DNA from 2 places in the Bacillus sp. LQ16 genome. Region 2 is predicted to be linked to the other one. Evidence: a T-box and tRNA genes for the amino acid it is inferred to sense, from the RefSeq annotation. Region 2 holds a T-box; the other holds one or more tRNA genes.
What was found. A T-box is a leader RNA that pairs with one kind of tRNA and senses whether it is charged. The one in region 2 lies ahead of AC3EMB_RS21870 (valine--tRNA ligase), so its partner is inferred to be a tRNA-Val.

Region 1: it has a tRNA-Val gene. The T-box ahead of AC3EMB_RS21870 (valine--tRNA ligase) is inferred to sense a tRNA for this amino acid. The anticodon was not compared.

The regions. Positions count from the first base shown of each region.
Region 1 covers NZ_CM173491.1:1,328,290-1,337,626, forward strand. Annotated here, with positions in the region: gene odhA (2-oxoglutarate dehydrogenase E1 component) at 1-776, opposite strand, end outside; gene AC3EMB_RS06685 (helix-turn-helix transcriptional regulator) at 1,600-1,809, shown strand; gene AC3EMB_RS06690 (hypothetical protein) at 1,812-2,189, shown strand; gene AC3EMB_RS06695 (DUF3976 domain-containing protein) at 2,218-2,400, shown strand; gene AC3EMB_RS06700 (hypothetical protein) at 2,533-2,895, shown strand; partial or broken gene AC3EMB_RS06705 (hypothetical protein) at 2,912-3,160, shown strand; gene AC3EMB_RS06710 (hypothetical protein) at 3,242-3,787, shown strand; gene AC3EMB_RS06715 (DUF4878 domain-containing protein) at 3,946-4,542, shown strand; tRNA gene AC3EMB_RS06720 (tRNA-Val) at 4,607-4,679, opposite strand; gene AC3EMB_RS06725 (hypothetical protein) at 4,949-5,416, opposite strand; gene AC3EMB_RS06730 (hypothetical protein) at 6,024-6,245, opposite strand; gene AC3EMB_RS06735 (class I SAM-dependent methyltransferase) at 6,413-7,168, opposite strand; gene AC3EMB_RS06740 (hypothetical protein) at 7,690-7,917, shown strand; gene AC3EMB_RS06745 (D-alanyl-D-alanine carboxypeptidase family protein) at 8,070-9,337, shown strand, end outside.
Region 2 covers NZ_CM173491.1:4,335,635-4,344,971, reverse strand. Annotated here, with positions in the region: gene hemC (hydroxymethylbilane synthase) at 1-675, shown strand, start outside; gene hemD (uroporphyrinogen-III synthase) at 678-1,430, shown strand; gene hemB (porphobilinogen synthase) at 1,451-2,440, shown strand; gene hemL (glutamate-1-semialdehyde 2,1-aminomutase) at 2,440-3,726, shown strand; gene spoVID (stage VI sporulation protein D) at 3,809-4,819, shown strand; gene ysxE (spore coat protein YsxE) at 4,886-5,911, shown strand; T-box leader at 6,129-6,360, shown strand; gene AC3EMB_RS21870 (valine--tRNA ligase) at 6,398-9,043, shown strand; gene AC3EMB_RS21865 (bifunctional folylpolyglutamate synthase/dihydrofolate synthase) at 9,137-9,337, shown strand, end outside.

The DNA.
Region 1 (9,337 bases), 2.4 Mb from region 2:
TGAGCAAGTACGCTTAGACGACCGCGGTGAGCCATACCAATCATGACATCCTCTACGCCGTTCTTAGCACCTTCTAGAACAATTTCATCTAAAACAGGTACAAGCATATCAACGCCCTCGATAGAGAAACGTTTTTGCCCAACGAATGTTTTATGCAAGAATTGCTCGAAACCTTCAACAGCTGTTAAACGTTTTAAAAGAGCAGTTCGTTTTTTATTTGATAGTGGTTGACGCAATGAATTTGATTCCACCATTTGATGCAACCACGCGCGTTCTTCACTATCTTGTATATGAGAAAATTCATAAGCTAAAGATTTTGTATAAACGTCTTTTAATCTATGAATTACATCAAGTGCAGTGTGAATACCTTCTGGTGCATCTTGCCATACTGTTTTCGCTGGAATCGCTTTCAAGTCAGCATCGCTCAGTTCACTCATTGCTTTCTCAAGAAGTGATTGTCCATTTGCAGCATCTTCCATCGGGTTAATGTGAGCCAACGTATGCCCGAAAGAACGAATTTGCTCAACAAGTTGAACGACTTTAAGAATCTTTTCAATGTTACCTGTGTTTTGAGGAGAAAAATGTGTTGCTGTGTTGTCCCCTGTTACGACATCATCTTGAAACGAAGGAGCTCCAAAAATTTCAAAAAGCTCTTGTAATTCCGGATCAACAGAACCTGCTCCAGTTACGTAAAGATCATACTGCTCAATAACATAACCAAGGTTCGGACCGTGGAACTTGGCCCAAGGGTTTGTCGTTGTATTCTTCCTCGTCATTTGTTTAAACCTCCCAATGCATATAATCCTTTTCCATACAAAGGTGCATTTTGCTCTTTTTCAATAAGTAATGAATCAATAATCAATGTAAATGTTTTCTTTACTCTTATGTTATTACAATAATTTACATAATACCAAACACTATTACTTATCTGTTTTGTAAAAAAACATTCACAATAACTTATCACCCAAGTTAATCTTTCACTTTATAAAGTAATTTTACAGAAAAATGGGGTGGATATATTTGGTATGCCTATACTAATAGCTATAATTGTTGCATTTAAATATAGGTATAATAGTTAGAATGTTTTGATAAAATTTAGTTTGAATTATGTATATTGAAATAATAAGCGCTTTCATAGATATTATACAACAATATAACGGAATATAGTATAAAAAATAAAAAATTATGAATTTAGCGTAAACTTTATTTCGATAGTGTTAACTATCGAAAGGAAAATGAAGGATTTCTACAAAAAAAGTTGTTAAACATAAAAAATGGTTCATAACCCGTTAGTTTCTATAAATATGCCAAAAAACACCGTAAAACCAATAACACATTTCATCTAATAAAGAAGAGAATGAAATATTTTAAAAGGATAAAACAAATATGAAGATATTAAATTTAAAAAAAGGTGAGGAGGAAATATAGTAACGATTACATACAGTGTTCCATGTTTTATTACAAAATAGACGTGCTGAAATCGAACAAGTTTCTTCTATATAAATAGAGTGAAAAATGATTAGGATGAATGTAAAGGAACCTTGACGTAAAGTTTACTTTACATATATACTCGATATATGGGAGGAGGGAGAAATTTCCTTGGAAAATAAAATGGTCGAATACCGAAAGAAATTTGGACTATCTCAAGAAAAACTGGCTGAGAAACTCGGGGTTTCCAGACAAACCATTATCTCAATTGAAAAAGGGAAATACGATCCATCACTTCCGCTAGCATTTGAAATAGCGAAAACATTTCAGACAACGATAGAACATGTATTTATTTATGAAGGAAAAGAAGAGGGGGAATAGGGATGAATTATTCACAAAAGTACTTTGTAATTATGGGTGTTATTTTTCTATTTATGAGTGGATTTATGATATTAACAGGTATAATGACGCATTCTGCACCACCAGCTATAACGTATCCATTGCTTGGAATGATGATTATGAGTTTCTGTCTAAGCTACTTACACCCGCAATTTAAAGAAAAAGACGAGCGAATGAAACTTATTCGTTATAAAGGAATGTTTGTAACCTTTTTTGCATTAACAGCATATTATCTTCTTTTCTCTATCGGCTTAAACTTAAAAATACTTACACTATCTGCTACTGAATTATTGAATATACTTATGGCACTTACAATGAGTACCGTCTTTATCTCATTTGTTGTTTTGGCAAAAAGATATTAAGATGGAAGAGAGAAAGGAAGATTAACATATGCAAATGATGTATGCTTTTGGCATTGGGCTTGTATTATTTTTAGCTGTATTCTTATTTATTCGTAAAGACGTTCAAGGCGGGACGTTAACGAAACGAGGATTTTATAAAATGATCGGCTGTTTAGTTGTTATGTTTATAGCGATTATTGTAATGATCGTTTTAATAAGTCAGTCACTATAGAATGTAAAAACGGAACCTTACTTCGGTAAGGTTTTTCTTTATTTTTAAACCTAAAAATTACCACTAAATCCATTTACTGTAAATGACTTATATTATATAATCCAATGAAATGATAGATAAGGAGTGTAGTATATGAATAAAAAAACTATCTTCTATTTATTAACTTGTCTACTACTTGTAGCTAGTACTACTTATATAATATGTAACAAAAGAGAACAAGTGCCACCTATATTAGTATCGGACGAACAAGAATACTATGTTACAAATGAACCTGCCAAAATAGAAGAAGTTGGGCAAAAACTTGGCGAAGTAACAAAGAAAATTAAAACAAGTAAAAAACCTACTAAAAATAAAGAACCTAATACATTACAAGAGAAAACAGAAGTATTCACAATGATTGAGGAAGAAAAAAGTGATTACCCGCCTTTAATCATAAAGGAAGCTTATAGTGATAAATATAGGGTAGTGAGGCCGATGTTGAAGCAAGTATTATGATGAAAAGGAGATTCATATGCAGACAGTAATTTCGTATCCGTGGGTGTTAAGAAAAATATTTGTCTTTTTCCTCCTATCGGTGCTGTTTACATTTTGATGAATAGAGGAGCGATACAAAAGAGAGATTTTATATTTATTATTTGCTGCTATGAATATATCACTTTGGTTATTGCTTATGATTTTTGATTGGAGTATGTGGATGGTAGTAGGGCATTATTTGTTTGGAGCAGTTGTTATTGTTTTTTCGAATATGAATAAGAGCTAAGCCAGCAACCTTAAAGTTGCTGGTTTTTATTTTGCTATTTATAATGAAGAAACAAATTTTTAATAGAGAGTAGTGGGCGTTATGAGATGGAAAGAGGGAACGTTTGAAAAAATAGACACGAATGACTCATCTGTTGAGCAACTTATAAACACGTTTAAGGAACAAAACTTAATTGGTGGAGCAATAATAAGCTGTTTTAAAGTGCATAACGAAAATTTTTTTAAAGAAATACTACATTCGAAAGATGGACATGAGCACTTCTTTAGAAGAATCTTCAACTCTTTAGATATAATCAATAACTTAGAAGAGTTAAAAATACATACATCAGACAAATATAAGTTTCGTTTTAAAGAGCAGCTGGCAGTTATGCTTGATGGTAGCATTGCTGCGCAAATTTTGTGGGGCGGAGCATATGAAGGGTTTAAGGAACGACCAGTTATCGCAAAACAATTAGCAGTCAATGTATGTCAATATATGTTCCAAGATCGATACGAAGATATTAAAGTGTTCGAAAGCTATCGCTCTTGGACAGATTGGTTTTACGATGTTGCGTGGGATGTTACTTGGATGGTGTTAGATAGTAGGGAACAGAAAATGTGGTTCATTTGTGCTACGGATACAGATTGATAGAAGAGGGACCTTGTAGGAATGCTGCAAGGCCCTTTATCTTTTGGGAATTAATAGAAAACGAATCATATAAATGCTATACTAAAAAATGTTTGTAATGTCAGTTTCATAATATTGTATGATGCTGACTTACTAGAAAAGATAAGAGGAGAATGAGCGTGCAAAAGATAAAGAGATTATTGCTATTAATGATGGTAGTAGGATTAACAGCAGGTGTTTTAGCAGGGTGTGCAAATCCGAAAGATACTACAGAAGAATTTTTAACAGCGATACAAAAAGGTGATGTAGAAAAGGCTCGTACATTTGTTGAGAGTGACAAAGAATTTAATAAACTAAATGAAAAAACAGATGATGCTGAGGCAAAAGCAATGCTAAGTGCAATTACAAAGAACTTTAAATTTGAAAAGCTAGAAGAAGTATCGAAAAAGGATGACAAAGCAGAAGTGAAAGTAAAAATTACATCTGCTGATCTATCCGTTGCTGTAACAAAAGCAGTGGGAGAAGTTATGCCAATGGCGTTCGCTAGTGCCTTTAGTGAAGACAAAGAACAATCTGAAAAAGCTATCGAAAAAACAATGACCTCAACTATCGTCAAAAACTTAGCAGATAAAGATGCAGCAATGGCAACTCGCGAAGTTACCTTGAACTTAAAGAAAGACAAAGATGGCGACTATAAAATTGTTGCTGACGATAACTTGAAAGAAGTATTGTTTGCAAATGCGAAGTCTTTGGAGAAGATGTTTGGTGGGAAGTAATTGAATTAGATAAAAAAGAGACACTATATCACGTAGAAGGTTGATATGGTGTCTCTTTTTTATATGACCCCGGAGAGGCTCGAACTCACGACCTCCACCCTGTCAAGGTGGCGCTCTCCCTGCTGAGCTACGGGATCCCAACTATAAATATTACGATCAGCAATGTGTTTTCATTTCATTCGTGTAATCGAAGGATTTGTATAATTTATTGAATATTGTAACATTTAATGTATTCCTATAATAACAACAAACTTTAATGGTGTAAAGATTTAATTTTCTGGATATAATCATTCCAATTTTTATATAAAAAATAAGCCCCGAAGAGCTTATTTTAATAATAATATCACCGCGATTATCAATGATATTTTCAAGAATACAATCATAAATAATGGGGCTCGTTCATGAGTTATCGTCCTGTAACTGTCATTCCTGCTGTGTAAATTGTATCTACAGAACCGTCAGCACTTACAACTTCAACTTTATAGCGATATGTTCCATTGTCTGAAATGTTTTCGCCATATCCTGTGAAAGTAGAAATTTCATCATTACTTCCAGCTGGAACCCATTGATTTTGCCAATGGAAGAAAGTATCATATTCTCCCCAGTTATCGCCATATTTTTTCTCGATGCTGACATTGTAATGAATATCTTCAGCTCGTTCATTTGTAATTCTTGCAATTACGTTTTGACCGAAGCTATATTCTGTAGCGTGTACTTGAACTGTAACACCATTCAACGTTTCGCTAGGACCACAAATATAACGACAGAACTCGCTTGCTCCGTCAGCATTTGCCTTCGGTGTATCAATGTTCATAGCTGTTAAACCGCCTAAAGCTAAAGCTCCTGTTAATAATACTTTACCAAATGCTTTCACTTAAAATTCCCCCTAAGTATATTTTCAATTCGTTCCATAGATATCACATTAAGTAGTTTTATAACGTTAATCTAATCGAACACTTTTTTCCTCGAGTGCATTCGCTATGAATCTTTCATCTTGTAGTAATCTAATCTCTACATAAAATTTCATAGTTTTGATTCCATATATGTATCATGATTTACATAGAACAAATCTGTTAATACGTTTTGGTTAATTGCTTATCCCACTACTTTTTATTACCTTTTATTGGTAAAACATTGGTTTTATTATATACCATTATTATCTATTTACAAGAGAAAATAATCCTGTATGCAAAAATGCATAATAAAAACCACTACTTGTATTCTGAATTACAGAATACAAGTAGTGGTTGGTTTCAATTAATATTTAATTGGAACCTAATGCTAATTTTTTATGTTTAACAGTATACATATATCACTGTTTTTTTAGTCATAATTGATAAAATTTGTTCAGGGGACGCCCTTTCTGCTGAGCTACGGGATCTTCAAAAGGGAAAGTATAAGCGATTATGAGAGTAATGTATGAAGGGATAATGATGAGAAGCGAATTTAGTAGAAAGTAGTCTTTGGATGTAGAGGTTATATTATTTCCGATACCAATCCAAAGGACCTTCATCACTCAAATCAACAAGAAAAGGGAACAAGAAGTGTAAAGGTAAGCTTATAAGTTCTGGCATAGCGTTCACTGTTTTCTTTGATAGATATTGCCTCCCAAAACAATACGGACAATCTTTTTCAAATGCCAAGAGTATTGACCATACATCTTTTACTTTCCATTTCGTTTTACAATACGTACAACGCGCCATTGAGTTCCTCCTCAGTTTAAGGTGTTTTCTAATATATTCTACTTTATTGTACGAAAGTCATTTGAATTTGATGTGGTAAAATGCAAAACAAGCCTAACCACGTTCTACATTCAGGAAGGGGCTAGGCTTGTTTTAATTTCGATCAAAGTCTCTTTGTATCAGGCTGTTTATACATTGCCTAGATAACTTCGCGTTAAATTCGGGAGAATAATTTTTCCATTTTTACTGTGTTTTTCGAATAGCTCTGATAGGAGAAAAATAAAATTTTTATACTGTTCGTCATTTTCTTTCGGAGCATAAGATGCTGATAAATTCCTTCCCAAAAACCCTTCATAATCAAAAAGTAAATCATTTTGATATTCTTTAAACTCATACTTTCCATCCTTAAAAAAGCTATTAAATACTTCTGGAGTTTCATCTATTCCACCGCTAAATCCTTTAAAGTTTGGACAGGTTTTCTGGCAAATTTCTGCGTTCTCTTTAATAAGTGGACTAGTTAAATCTCTACTATTCCAAACAAGAGCAACATTTGCTTTTTGTTTTAAAATTCGTTGGCATTCGATTTTGAAAGCCTCTTTATTAAACCAATGAAATGCTTGGGCAACAGTTACTAAATCTACACTATTTTCTTTTAAAGTGGTATGTTCAGCAGTTGCTTTTATGGATTGAAAACGAGAATATAGTTTTAACGATTGCTCAGCGATCTTCCTCATATCATCATTTGGTTCAACTCCAATAACATGTAAACCACTTTCAAGCAGCTGGCGGCTAAATATCCCCGTACCTGAACCAATATCAGCTACAATCCGATTCCCTTTCAGTTGGTTAGCTGAAAGCAAGTAATCAATATATTCATTAGGATAACTAGGGCGATATTTTGCATATATATCGGCCCTGTCAGTAAAATTTTCTGTTGTTTTCACAGTACTACCTTCTTTCTTACGATATTATGTACAGAAATAGAAATTAAATATGAATTCCGGCATCAGTCTCTAAGTCTACAACTTAAGAGTCCAGCTAAATAGAAAGCCTCAGTTTCTTTATTCAAATATCCTTTATCCGTTTAGTATACTATTTTAGATAATATCTTCCAAAAGACTAGAATGGCTTACTCAATTATGTTTTAAAGTGTATATTTTTATGGATTTATTTAATAATTTATGAGCGATTGTATGTCGTATTACGTTTACGTAGGTAAGAGATTTTCATTTTTGCTATTTAAATTGGCCAATATATCCTTTTTACAATTTACTGAAAATCATGTATAACAGAGATACATGATTATTTTATCTCGCTATTTGCGGGCAGTAAGATCCCTTACCTCGAAATTTAGCAAAAGTAAAGAAGTTAGGTTGGGATTGGGATGGCCGTAAAAGTCCGATTGGTGAGGGTTGATGAAAGTTTCACTTTATAAATATTCAGAAGTAGAGGGAGAAAAGTTGTAATGGTAAGAAAAACGTTCAAGATGCGCGTGTCTAAAAATAGAACGATTTCGATTAATGGCTCGATTCTTGATGTGGATGTTACACATGATGAATTTTTACAAGAGTTTGTTGAGTGGGTCGATTCTAAAGGTTGGTCGTTTATGGGGATAACCGATGAGATTACGCCCGAGGAAGCTAGTCAAAAGTTAATAGATTCGTTGATAGATGAGAAGGATAAGAAAGAGTAATTCCTTCTTATTTTTATTGTATATTTATGTTCTTTATCGTAAAAATATGATATAGTAAAAAATAGTGAAAATTCTTCCAGTTTAATACAAATTACATATGATTGGTAGATTTCTTATTTTGTTAGAGGAGTAAATGGAAAAGGGAGAGTCATATGGTAAATTTTAAGAAAATTTTGGTTTTTATTACAGTTATTTGTTTGTTTTTGTTGACACCTATGACATTGCGTGCTGAGACGAATATTGGAGTAAATCCAGAACAAGTTGCACCACCACCTGCAGAAGGACCGAATGTTTTTAGTCAGTTTGCAACGACAATTGATGCGAAAACAGGAGATGTTTTGTATGACAAAAACGCATATCACCGAGCATATCCTGCTAGTACGACGAAGGTGTTAACAGCGATTTTACTCATGGAGCATACAAAGCCAGAGGATCAATTTACATTTTCACAATTAGCATTAGATCAAGAGAAGAGTAATTATCAAATTGAGTTTCAACCTGGAGAGACAATTAATAGAAATACTGCGCTTATGATTTTAATGGTGCTGAGTGCGAATGATGTGTCGTATGCGATTGCGGAGCGGATTGGCGGGAGTGTTGAGAATTTCGCTAATATGATGAATGAGAAAGCGAAGCAATTAGGGGCGAAAGATAGCCACTTTGTAACACCGAATGGACTGCATGATCCGAACCATTATACGACGCCGTATGATATGGCTATGATTACGAAGGGTGTGCAAAAGTATCCTGAAATTTTACAAGCGATGAATACGAAAAGAACGACAGTTACGACGTCTAGGCAGACGGTGTCTATTTTTAATAAATCTAATTTTTTTGAAAATCCATATAGCATTGGCGGTAAGACAGGGTTTACGAATGAAGCGCGTAATACACTTGTTTTATTAAATGAGAAAGATGGAAACCGTATTATAAGCGTAGTAATGGCTTCTCAAAGACCTGAAATTTATGAAGATTTGAAGCAGATGGCGGAATATTCTTTCGGTCAATTTACGAAGCAAATGGTGCTGGATAAACATAATTGGCATCAAAAAACAACATATTTAAATAAAGATGTTAATTCTGAGTTGGAACAAAGTGCGGAGCTTATGCTTAAGAAAGATGAAGGGAAAAATGTGAAAACTATTTTCCGGGCGGCTTCATTAGATAAAGAATCTTTATATCATAAAGGAATACATCGTGGTGAGGTAGTTGGTGCAGTTGATATTACGAAAAATAATCAAACAATTGCGACGGTAAACGTTCTTTCGACAGAAGATGTCACTTTTACGATGCCTAAAAAAGATACAATTGCATCTGAAGAAAAAGAGTTAGATGTGAAAGTAATAAGTGTTGGGATAGGCGCCCTTGTACTATTTGGAGCCATTTTATATGTAGTACTACGCCGAAATACAAAAGGAAT
Region 2 (9,337 bases):
GTACTTCCAGAAGGTTTAATGATTGGCTGTACACCAAAGCGTGTTGACCCTCGGGATGCTTTTATCTCAAAAAATGGAGCATCGTTTAAAGAGTTAGCGGAAGGTGCTATTTTAGGTACGAGTAGTTTAAGACGTAGTGCACAGCTACTCGCTGCGAGACCAGATTTACAAGTGAAGTGGATTCGCGGGAATATCGATACACGTTTACGTAAATTAAAAGAAGAAGATTACGATGCGATTATTTTAGCGACAGCTGGATTACAAAGAATGGGCTGGGATGATGAAGTTATTACAGAACATTTAGATGAAACGTTATGTGTACCTGCTGTAGGACAAGGTGCATTAGCGATTGAATGTCGTGAGGATGATAAGGATTTATTGCAATTGTTAGCGCATATTAATGATGCGATAACAGAAAGAACAGTGGCAGCGGAGCGAGTATTTCTTCATAAACTTGAAGGTGGATGCCAAGTTCCAATCGCTGGATATGCAACCCTTACAGAAAACGATGCAATCGAATTAACAGCTCTTGTCGGCTCTATGGATGGCTCTGTTTTATTAAAAGAGACAGTAGTGGGTACTAATCCTGAAGAAGTAGGATTAGAGGCCGCGGACCGTTTAATTAAACAAGGCGCCAAAGAACTCATTCTTGCTGCAAATAAGGAGCAACAATAAATATGAACGCTCTCGCTGGAAAAACGGTATTGATTACACGTGCCCAGCATCAAGCGAAACAAATGAGTGTAGCAGTGAAAGAAAAGAGCGGAATTCCATTGGAAATTCCGCTTTTGCGTATGGAAGGTATGTCTCATAGGCAAATTCAACATATTGAAGAGCAGCTACATTCATACGACTGGGTTATTTTTACGAGCAGAAATGGTGTAGCTTTTTTTCTAGATAGTTTAAAAAAGAAACTACCACTAACCATTAAAATCGCTGTGGTAGGTGTGAAAACAAAATTAGAGTTAGAAAAAAGGGGCTATCAAGTTCATTTTGTCCCGAATTCATTTGTTGCAGAAGCATTTGCCGAAGAGTTTCTAAAAGAATTAAATGGAAACGAACGTATTTTATTTCCAAAAGGCAATTTAGCAAGAGATGTAATACCAGTTAAACTGCGTGAAATTGGTGTTTCTCTAGATGAGTTGATCGTATACGGTACGAAAGTGAATGTAGAAAAAAAGCAAGAGCTTATAGCAGCGTTGAAGTTAGGAGAAGTAGACATTATTACATTTACGAGTCCTTCAACTGTTACTAGTTTTGTTCGTTTACTTGAGGGTGCAAACTGGAGAGAATGGACAAAAAAATGTACAATTGCTTGTATAGGACCTATTACGGAAAAAGAGGCAAGTCGTTATTTTCCGTCTGTTATTGTGCCGAAAGAGTACACTGTAGAAGCATTACTACAATGTGTTTGTGAATCTATAAAATGAAAGAATGGGGATAGAAATCTATGAACTCTTTACAATTTAATCGTCATCGTCGTTTAAGACAAAGCGGGGGCATGCGTGCGCTTGTGCGTGAAACGTTTTTACATACGGAAGATTTTATTTACCCTATTTTTGTATTAGAAGGTGAAAATGTTCGTAATGAAGTTCCTTCTATGCCAGGCGTATATCAAATTTCTTTAGATTTATTGCAAGCTGAAATGCAAGAAGTTGTTGATTTAGGTATTCGTTCTGTTATTGTATTTGGTTTACCTGCTGAAAAGGATGAAGTTGGATCATCAGCATATTGTGATCATGGAATTGTACAACGTGCTATTCAGCAAATTAAAGGTGATTTCCCTGAGCTAGTAGTAGTCGCAGACACATGTTTATGTCAATTTACAAGCCATGGTCATTGCGGTGTAATTGAAGATGGTATTATTTTAAATGACGAGTCTCTTGCAGTTCTTGCGAAAACAGCTGTAAGTCAAGCGAAAGCAGGAGCGGACATTATTGCGCCATCAAACATGATGGACGGCTTCGTAACAGCAATTCGCCATGCATTAGACGAAAATGGTTTTGGACACGTGCCAGTTATGTCGTACGCTGTGAAATATTCATCAGCATTTTATGGACCATTCCGTGATGCTGCGCACGGTGCACCGCAATTTGGTGACCGTAAAACATATCAAATGGATCCGGCAAACCGTATGGAAGCATTCCGTGAAGCAGAATCAGATGTAATGGAAGGTGCAGATTTCTTAATCGTAAAACCAGCTCTTTCTTACTTAGATATCGTTCGTGATGTGAAAAATAACTTTAATTTACCAGTCGTCGCTTATAATGTAAGTGGTGAATATTCGATGATTAAAGCGGCAGCGCAAAATGGCTGGATTAATGAAAAAGAAGTTGTTCTTGAAAAATTAATTAGTATGAAACGTGCAGGAGCAGACTTAATTATTACGTATCATGCGAAAGATGCAGCAAAATGGTTACAAGAAGGAGGCGCTAAATAATGAAAAAGTTTGATAAATCGATTGCGGCGTTTGAAGAGGCACAAGACTTAATGCCTGGTGGCGTAAATAGCCCGGTTCGTGCTTTTAAATCTGTTGGGATGAATCCGTTGTTTATGGAGCGTGGAAAAGGCTCTAAAGTATATGATATTGATGGGAATGAATACATCGACTACGTATTATCATGGGGGCCTTTAATTCATGGTCATGCAAATGATCGTGTTGTAGAAGCGTTAAAATCTGTTGCTGAAAGAGGTACAAGCTTCGGTGCACCAACAGAAATTGAAAATAAATTAGCAAAACTTGTTATTGAGCGCGTGCCATCAATTGAGATTGTGCGTATGGTTAACTCTGGAACGGAAGCAACAATGAGTGCACTACGTTTAGCTCGTGGTTATACAGGTCGTAATAAAATCTTGAAATTTATTGGTTGTTACCACGGTCATGGTGATTCGCTATTAATTAAAGCTGGTTCTGGTGTGGCGACTTTAGGTTTACCAGATAGTCCTGGTGTACCAGAAGGTGTAGCGAAAAATACGATTACAGTAGCTTATAACGATTTAGAAAGCGTAAAATACGCGTTTGAACAATTCGGTGATGATATTGCTTGTGTAATTGTAGAACCAGTAGCAGGAAATATGGGGGTTGTTCCTCCGCAGCCTGGATTTTTAGAAGGTCTTCGTGAAGTAACAGAACAAAACGGTGCATTGCTTATTTTTGATGAAGTAATGACAGGGTTCCGAGTAGCTTATAATTGTGGCCAAGGTTATTATGGCGTAACACCTGATTTAACATGCTTAGGTAAAGTAATCGGTGGTGGTTTACCAGTAGGAGCATACGGTGGTAAAGCAGAAATTATGCGCCAAGTTGCACCAAGCGGACCGATTTACCAAGCTGGTACTTTATCAGGTAATCCACTTGCAATGGCAGCAGGTTATGAAACGTTAGTACAGTTAACGCCAGAATCATATGTAGAATTTGAGCGTAAAGCAGAAATGTTGGAAGCTGGATTACGTAAAGCAGCTGAAAAACATGGCATTCCACATCATATTAACCGTGCAGGTTCTATGATTGGTATTTTCTTTACAGATGAGCCCGTTATTAATTACGATGCAGCAAAATCTTCAAACTTAGAATTCTTTGCGGCTTACTATCGTGAAATGGTAGAACAAGGTGTATTCTTACCGCCATCTCAATTCGAAGGTTTATTCTTATCGACAGCACATAGTGACGCAGATATTGAGGCGACGATTGCAGCAGCTGAAATTGCAATGTCAAAATTAAAATAATGTATTAGAGAAAAATCGCTCTCCATAAGGGGGGGCGATTTTTTTTTATTCATAAAGTAAGCTTTCCCTACATAAATCTGTAATGACATATAGTTTGGGAGGGGGAAAAGAAGTGGCTGCAGATCATTCGTTACGATTTTCATTAAAAGAATCTGTTTGGTTCCAAAAGGGACAGGAAGTCGATGAACTTTTGTCAATTTCGTTAGATCCAGACGTTGAGATAGAAGAGCTTGATCATGAAGTAATCGTGAGAGGGCAATTAGATTTAACGGGAGAGTATGTTGCACGAAAAGATGATTCGGCGTATTCATTAAGAGAACTATCGCCAGCAAAGTCAATTGATTATGTAGAAACAAGGGAAGATGGGGTTAATGAACTTGTTCATTCCTTTCCGCTTGAAATATCAATTCCGAGAAATCGAGTGAAAGTAATTGAAGAGCTATATGTATCAATTGAGGAATTTGATTATGAATTAAAGGAAAATGGTTGCTTACAATTATTAGCGGATATATCTATTACCGGTTTGTGTGATGAAGAGAGAAACGAGGATGAAGCTGAAGAGGAAGAAACGGTGTATGCCGAGTTAGAAGAAGATTCAGCGCAAGAGGATGAAAATAGACCGGCGCCGCATGTAGAAGAACCAGCATATAAGGAATCAGATGAGTGGGAAGATTACGCATTTGAACCGTTCCAATTAGAGGAAAGAAAAGAGCAGGAATTAGAAGAAGAGAAGATAGAGGAACATGAATTTGTGGAGCGTGAAGAGGAGCAAGAAACAACGCCGCAATTTGAATTGTTTGGGCGAAAAGATTTCAAGAAAGAAAAAGCGAAAAAGCAGGAAGAACAAGAAGAAGAGTACTCACAGCGAGATGAAAATGCGCTTTATTTAACAAAACTATTTACGAAAGAACCGGAAGAAGAATTTACAAAGTTAAGAATGTATTTCGTGCAAGAAGGGGATACAATTGAATCTATTGCAGAACGTTATGAAACGTCTGTGCAAAATGTGTGCCGTGTCAATCAAACAGAAGATATATTTTTAAATACGGGGCAAATTATTTATATTCCGGTTTCAAGGGTAAAGGCGAAATAAGGAAGTGAGTGTTTTCACTCGCTTCTTTTCTTAGAGGCTATGTTTTGAATAGAAAGGGTTATTCGTATGGATATTGAATTACGAAATCACTATGAACCTATCGTGAGGCAATATAGATTGGATACGCAGCATATGGAAGAGCACGGAAGCGTAATGAAAATTTATACGAATCAAGGTCCATATGCACTCAAGAAAATAGAAGGCAGAAAGTTAGAGCGGAATAATTTTCTGCATCATATTCAATATTTGAAGGAGAAAGGTTTTTCAAATTATGTACCTATATACCACGCGACGGATGGAAATTATATTTTAAGTGACGGGACGTATAATTATTATTTAATGCCTTGGTTAGAACGTGCAGAAGGAAACGGCGAGGATAATGATCAATACCATAAAATGTTTCAGACACTTGGAACGTTGCATCAAAAAACTGTGAAGGAAGAAACATATACGGAAGAAGATTTAGAAAAACATTATACAACTATATCCGATCGCTGGGAAAATGATGGTGAGATGTTAGAAGAGTTTCTCGTAGAATCTGAATCAAAATGGTATATGTCCCCGTTTGAATTACAATATTGTACGTACTATCATCATGTAATGAGAGCGCGTGAATTTGCAACGAAGCAATTAAATGAGTGGAACGATGCGATGAAAGAAAAAGAGAAAACACGTATTACTTTTGTGCATGGTAACGTGTCACTTAATCATTTTTTATTTGACTATGAGCGAAATGGCTATTTTATTAGTTTGGAAAAATCGAAGTTTGCAACGCCTGTGCAAGATATAGTAGGTTTTTATTCACGGTCTTTAAACACATATCCAATCGCAAGAAGTGATCGGTTTGAATGGTTTCAAATGTATCAAAAAAATTTCCCTTTTACGAAAGAAGAGCAACTACTTATGTTTGCGTATATGACGTATCCATCGCAATTTATTCGGCAAATCCAGTCTTATAAGAAAAGAAGAGATAATCGCAACGAGGAAAATGAACTGCGCGGAGTAAAGAGTTTGCAACAATCGCATTGGCTCGTTAGCAATATAGAATATTTCCTGTCACAATTACAAGCTGCCCAGCAAGGGAACGGGTAAAGTAAAACTTTAATCAGCGGGTGGCTCCAACCTAACTTCTTTGCTTCAGCTGAATTTTGAGGTGGGGTCTTATTGCCCGCAAATAGCGGGATAAAGAAGATAAGTAGAGAATGCTACTTATCTTCTTTATATTCACCCGAAAAGTCATAGTTTTAAATTTATCTTGACGAATAAGGTTTCGTTTTTTACACTATTGTATATAATAATTAACAATCATATAAATGCCTTGAAGGGGAAGAGTATAACATGAAACGTCTTCAGAGAGGAGAATCAGTAGCTGGGAGATTCTCTAGATAGTTATGTTAGAAGGTAGCCCTGGAGCATCTTTTCTGAACAGAATAGTTCTCATTAGGAAAAGACGGATTTGTCCGTTATCAAATTAAGAGTATAAGCAAATTATGAATTTGTTTGTAAATAAAGGTGGTACCGCGATGTCCCTCGTCCTTTTTGGATGAGGGACATTTTTTATTTTAAGGAGGGAAAATAATGTCAAACACGGAAAAGAATTTACCAACTAAATATGATCATATGTCCGTTGAAGAAGGCCTTTATCAATGGTGGCTTGAAGGCAAATATTTTGAAGCAACAGGAGACGAGAAGAAACAACCGTATACAATTGTAATTCCACCTCCGAACGTAACTGGTAAGTTACACTTAGGTCATGCTTGGGATACAACTCTTCAAGATATTTTAACTCGTACGAAGCGTATGCAAGGTTACGATGTGCTATGGCTTCCAGGAATGGACCATGCTGGTATCGCAACACAAGCGAAAGTAGAAGGAAAACTTCGTGAAGAAGGTATTTCACGTTACGATCTTGGCCGTGAGAAATTCCTTGAAAAAGCTTGGGAGTGGAAAGAAGAGTACGCTTCTCACATTCGTCAACAATGGGGGAAAGTCGGTTTAGGACTAGACTATTCTCGCGAACGTTTCACATTAGACGAAGGTTTATCTGATGCGGTTAATAAAGTATTCGTTCAATTATACGAAAAAGGCTTAATTTACCGCGGTGAATATATTATCAACTGGGATCCAGCAACACGCACAGCTCTTTCTGATATTGAAGTAATTCATAAAGAAGTTCAAGGTGCATTCTACCATATGAACTATCCGTTAACAGACGGTTCAGGTCACATTCGCCTTGCTACTACTCGTCCAGAAACGATGCTTGGTGATACAGCGGTAGCAGTTCATCCAGAAGATGATCGTTACAAACATTTAATCGGAAAAACAGTTACACTTCCAATCGTAGGTCGTGAGATTCCGATTATTGCTGATGAGTACGTAGAAAAAGACTTCGGAACAGGCGTTGTAAAAATTACACCAGCTCATGACCCGAACGACTTTGAAGTAGGTAACCGTCATGACTTACCACGCATCTTAGTAATGAACGAAGATGGATCGATGAACGAAAAAGCTGGTAAATATAACGGTATGGATCGTTTCGAATGCCGTAAAGAATTAGTGAAAGACTTACAAGAAGCTGGCGTATTAGTAGAAATCGAGCCACATATGCATTCAGTAGGTCATAGTGAGCGTAGCGGTGCAGTTGTTGAGCCTTACTTATCAACACAATGGTTCGTAAAAATGGCTCCACTTGCTGAAAAAGCAGTAGCGCTTCAACAAAAAGAAGAAGAAAAAGTAACGTTCGTACCAGAGCGTTTTGAAAACACATATTTACGATGGATGGAAAATATTCATGACTGGTGTATTTCTCGTCAATTATGGTGGGGACACCGTATTCCAGCTTGGTACCATAAAGAAACTGGTGAAGTATACGTAGGTACAGAAGCACCAGCAGATATTGAAAACTGGAATCAAGATAACGACGTACTTGATACATGGTTCAGTTCAGCGCTATGGCCATTCTCAACACTTGGTTGGCCAAATGAAGATTCAGCAGACTTCAAACGTTACTATTCAACAGATGCACTAGTAACGGGTTATGACATCATCTTCTTCTGGGTATCTCGTATGATTTTCCAAGGTTTAGAGTTTACAGGCGAGCGTCCATTTAAAGATGTATTAATTCACGGTTTAGTTCGTGATGAGCAAGGTCGTAAGATGAGTAAATCTCTTGGTAACGGTATTGACCCAATGGATGTTATCGAGAAGTACGGTGCAGATGCAATGCGCTATTTCTTATCAACAGGAAGTGCACCAGGTCAAGATTTACGTTTCAGCATGGAAAAAGTAGAATCTACTTGGAACTTCATTAATAAAATTTGGAACGCATCACGTTTCGTATTAATGAACATGGATGATATGAAGTATGAAGAAATCGATTTAACTGGTGAAAAATCAGTTGCAGATAAGTGGATCTTAACTCGCTTAAACGAAACAATCGAGAGTGTAACACGTAACATGGATAAATATGAGTTCGGTGAAGCTGGTCGTTCATTATACAACTTCATTTGGGATGATTTCTGTGACTGGTACATTGAAATGGCGAAACTTCCACTATACGGTGAAGATGAAGCAGCTAAGAAAACGACTCGTTCTATTTTAGCTTACGTATTAGATCAAACAATGCGTCTATTACACCCATTCATGCCATTCGTAACAGAGAAAATTTGGCAACATTTACCGCATGAAGGCGAATCTATTACAGTAGCTGCGTGGCCAACAGTTCGCGAAGATTTACAAGATACGGAAGCTGCGGCAGAAATGCACCTTCTAGTTGATATCATTCGCTCTGTTCGTAATATTCGTGCAGAAGTAAATACGCCAATAAGCAAAAAAGTTCAAATGCAAATTAAAGCAAAAGATGAGGCTGTACTTGCTCAACTTACGAAAAATAGCTCTTACATTGAGCGTTTCTGTAACCCAAGCGAATTAACAATTCAAACGGACTTACAAGCGCCAGAAAAAGCAATGACTGCAATCGTATCAGGTGCAGAGTTATTCTTACCGTTAGCTGATCTTATCAATCTTGATGAAGAGAGAGCTCGTCTTGAGAAAGAACTTGAGAAGTTCGATAAAGAAGTAGAACGTGTACAGAAGAAACTTTCTAACCAAGGTTTCGTAGCGAAAGCTCCTGCAGCGGTTATTGAAGGAGAGCGTGCGAAAGAGCAAGATTACCTAGAAAAACGCGAAGCAGTTCGTCAACGTCTAGCAGATCTTGAAAAGTAAAAATATTTTTAGAGACTCACTATATTGGTGAGTCTCTTTTCTTTGCGTATAATAGAACTATGAAAGTTGTCTTTTGAAAGGGGAAAAGCATACGTGATACATACATACGAAGAAGCGATAGGGTGGATTCATAGCCGATTGAAATTTGGTATTAAACCAGGATTAGAAAGAATGAATTGGATGCTAGAAGAGCTCGGAAATCCAGAGCGTCATATAAAATGTATTCATCTTGCTGGTACAAATGGAAAAGGTTCAACGTTAACATATATGCGTTACATGTTAGAAGGCGCGAAA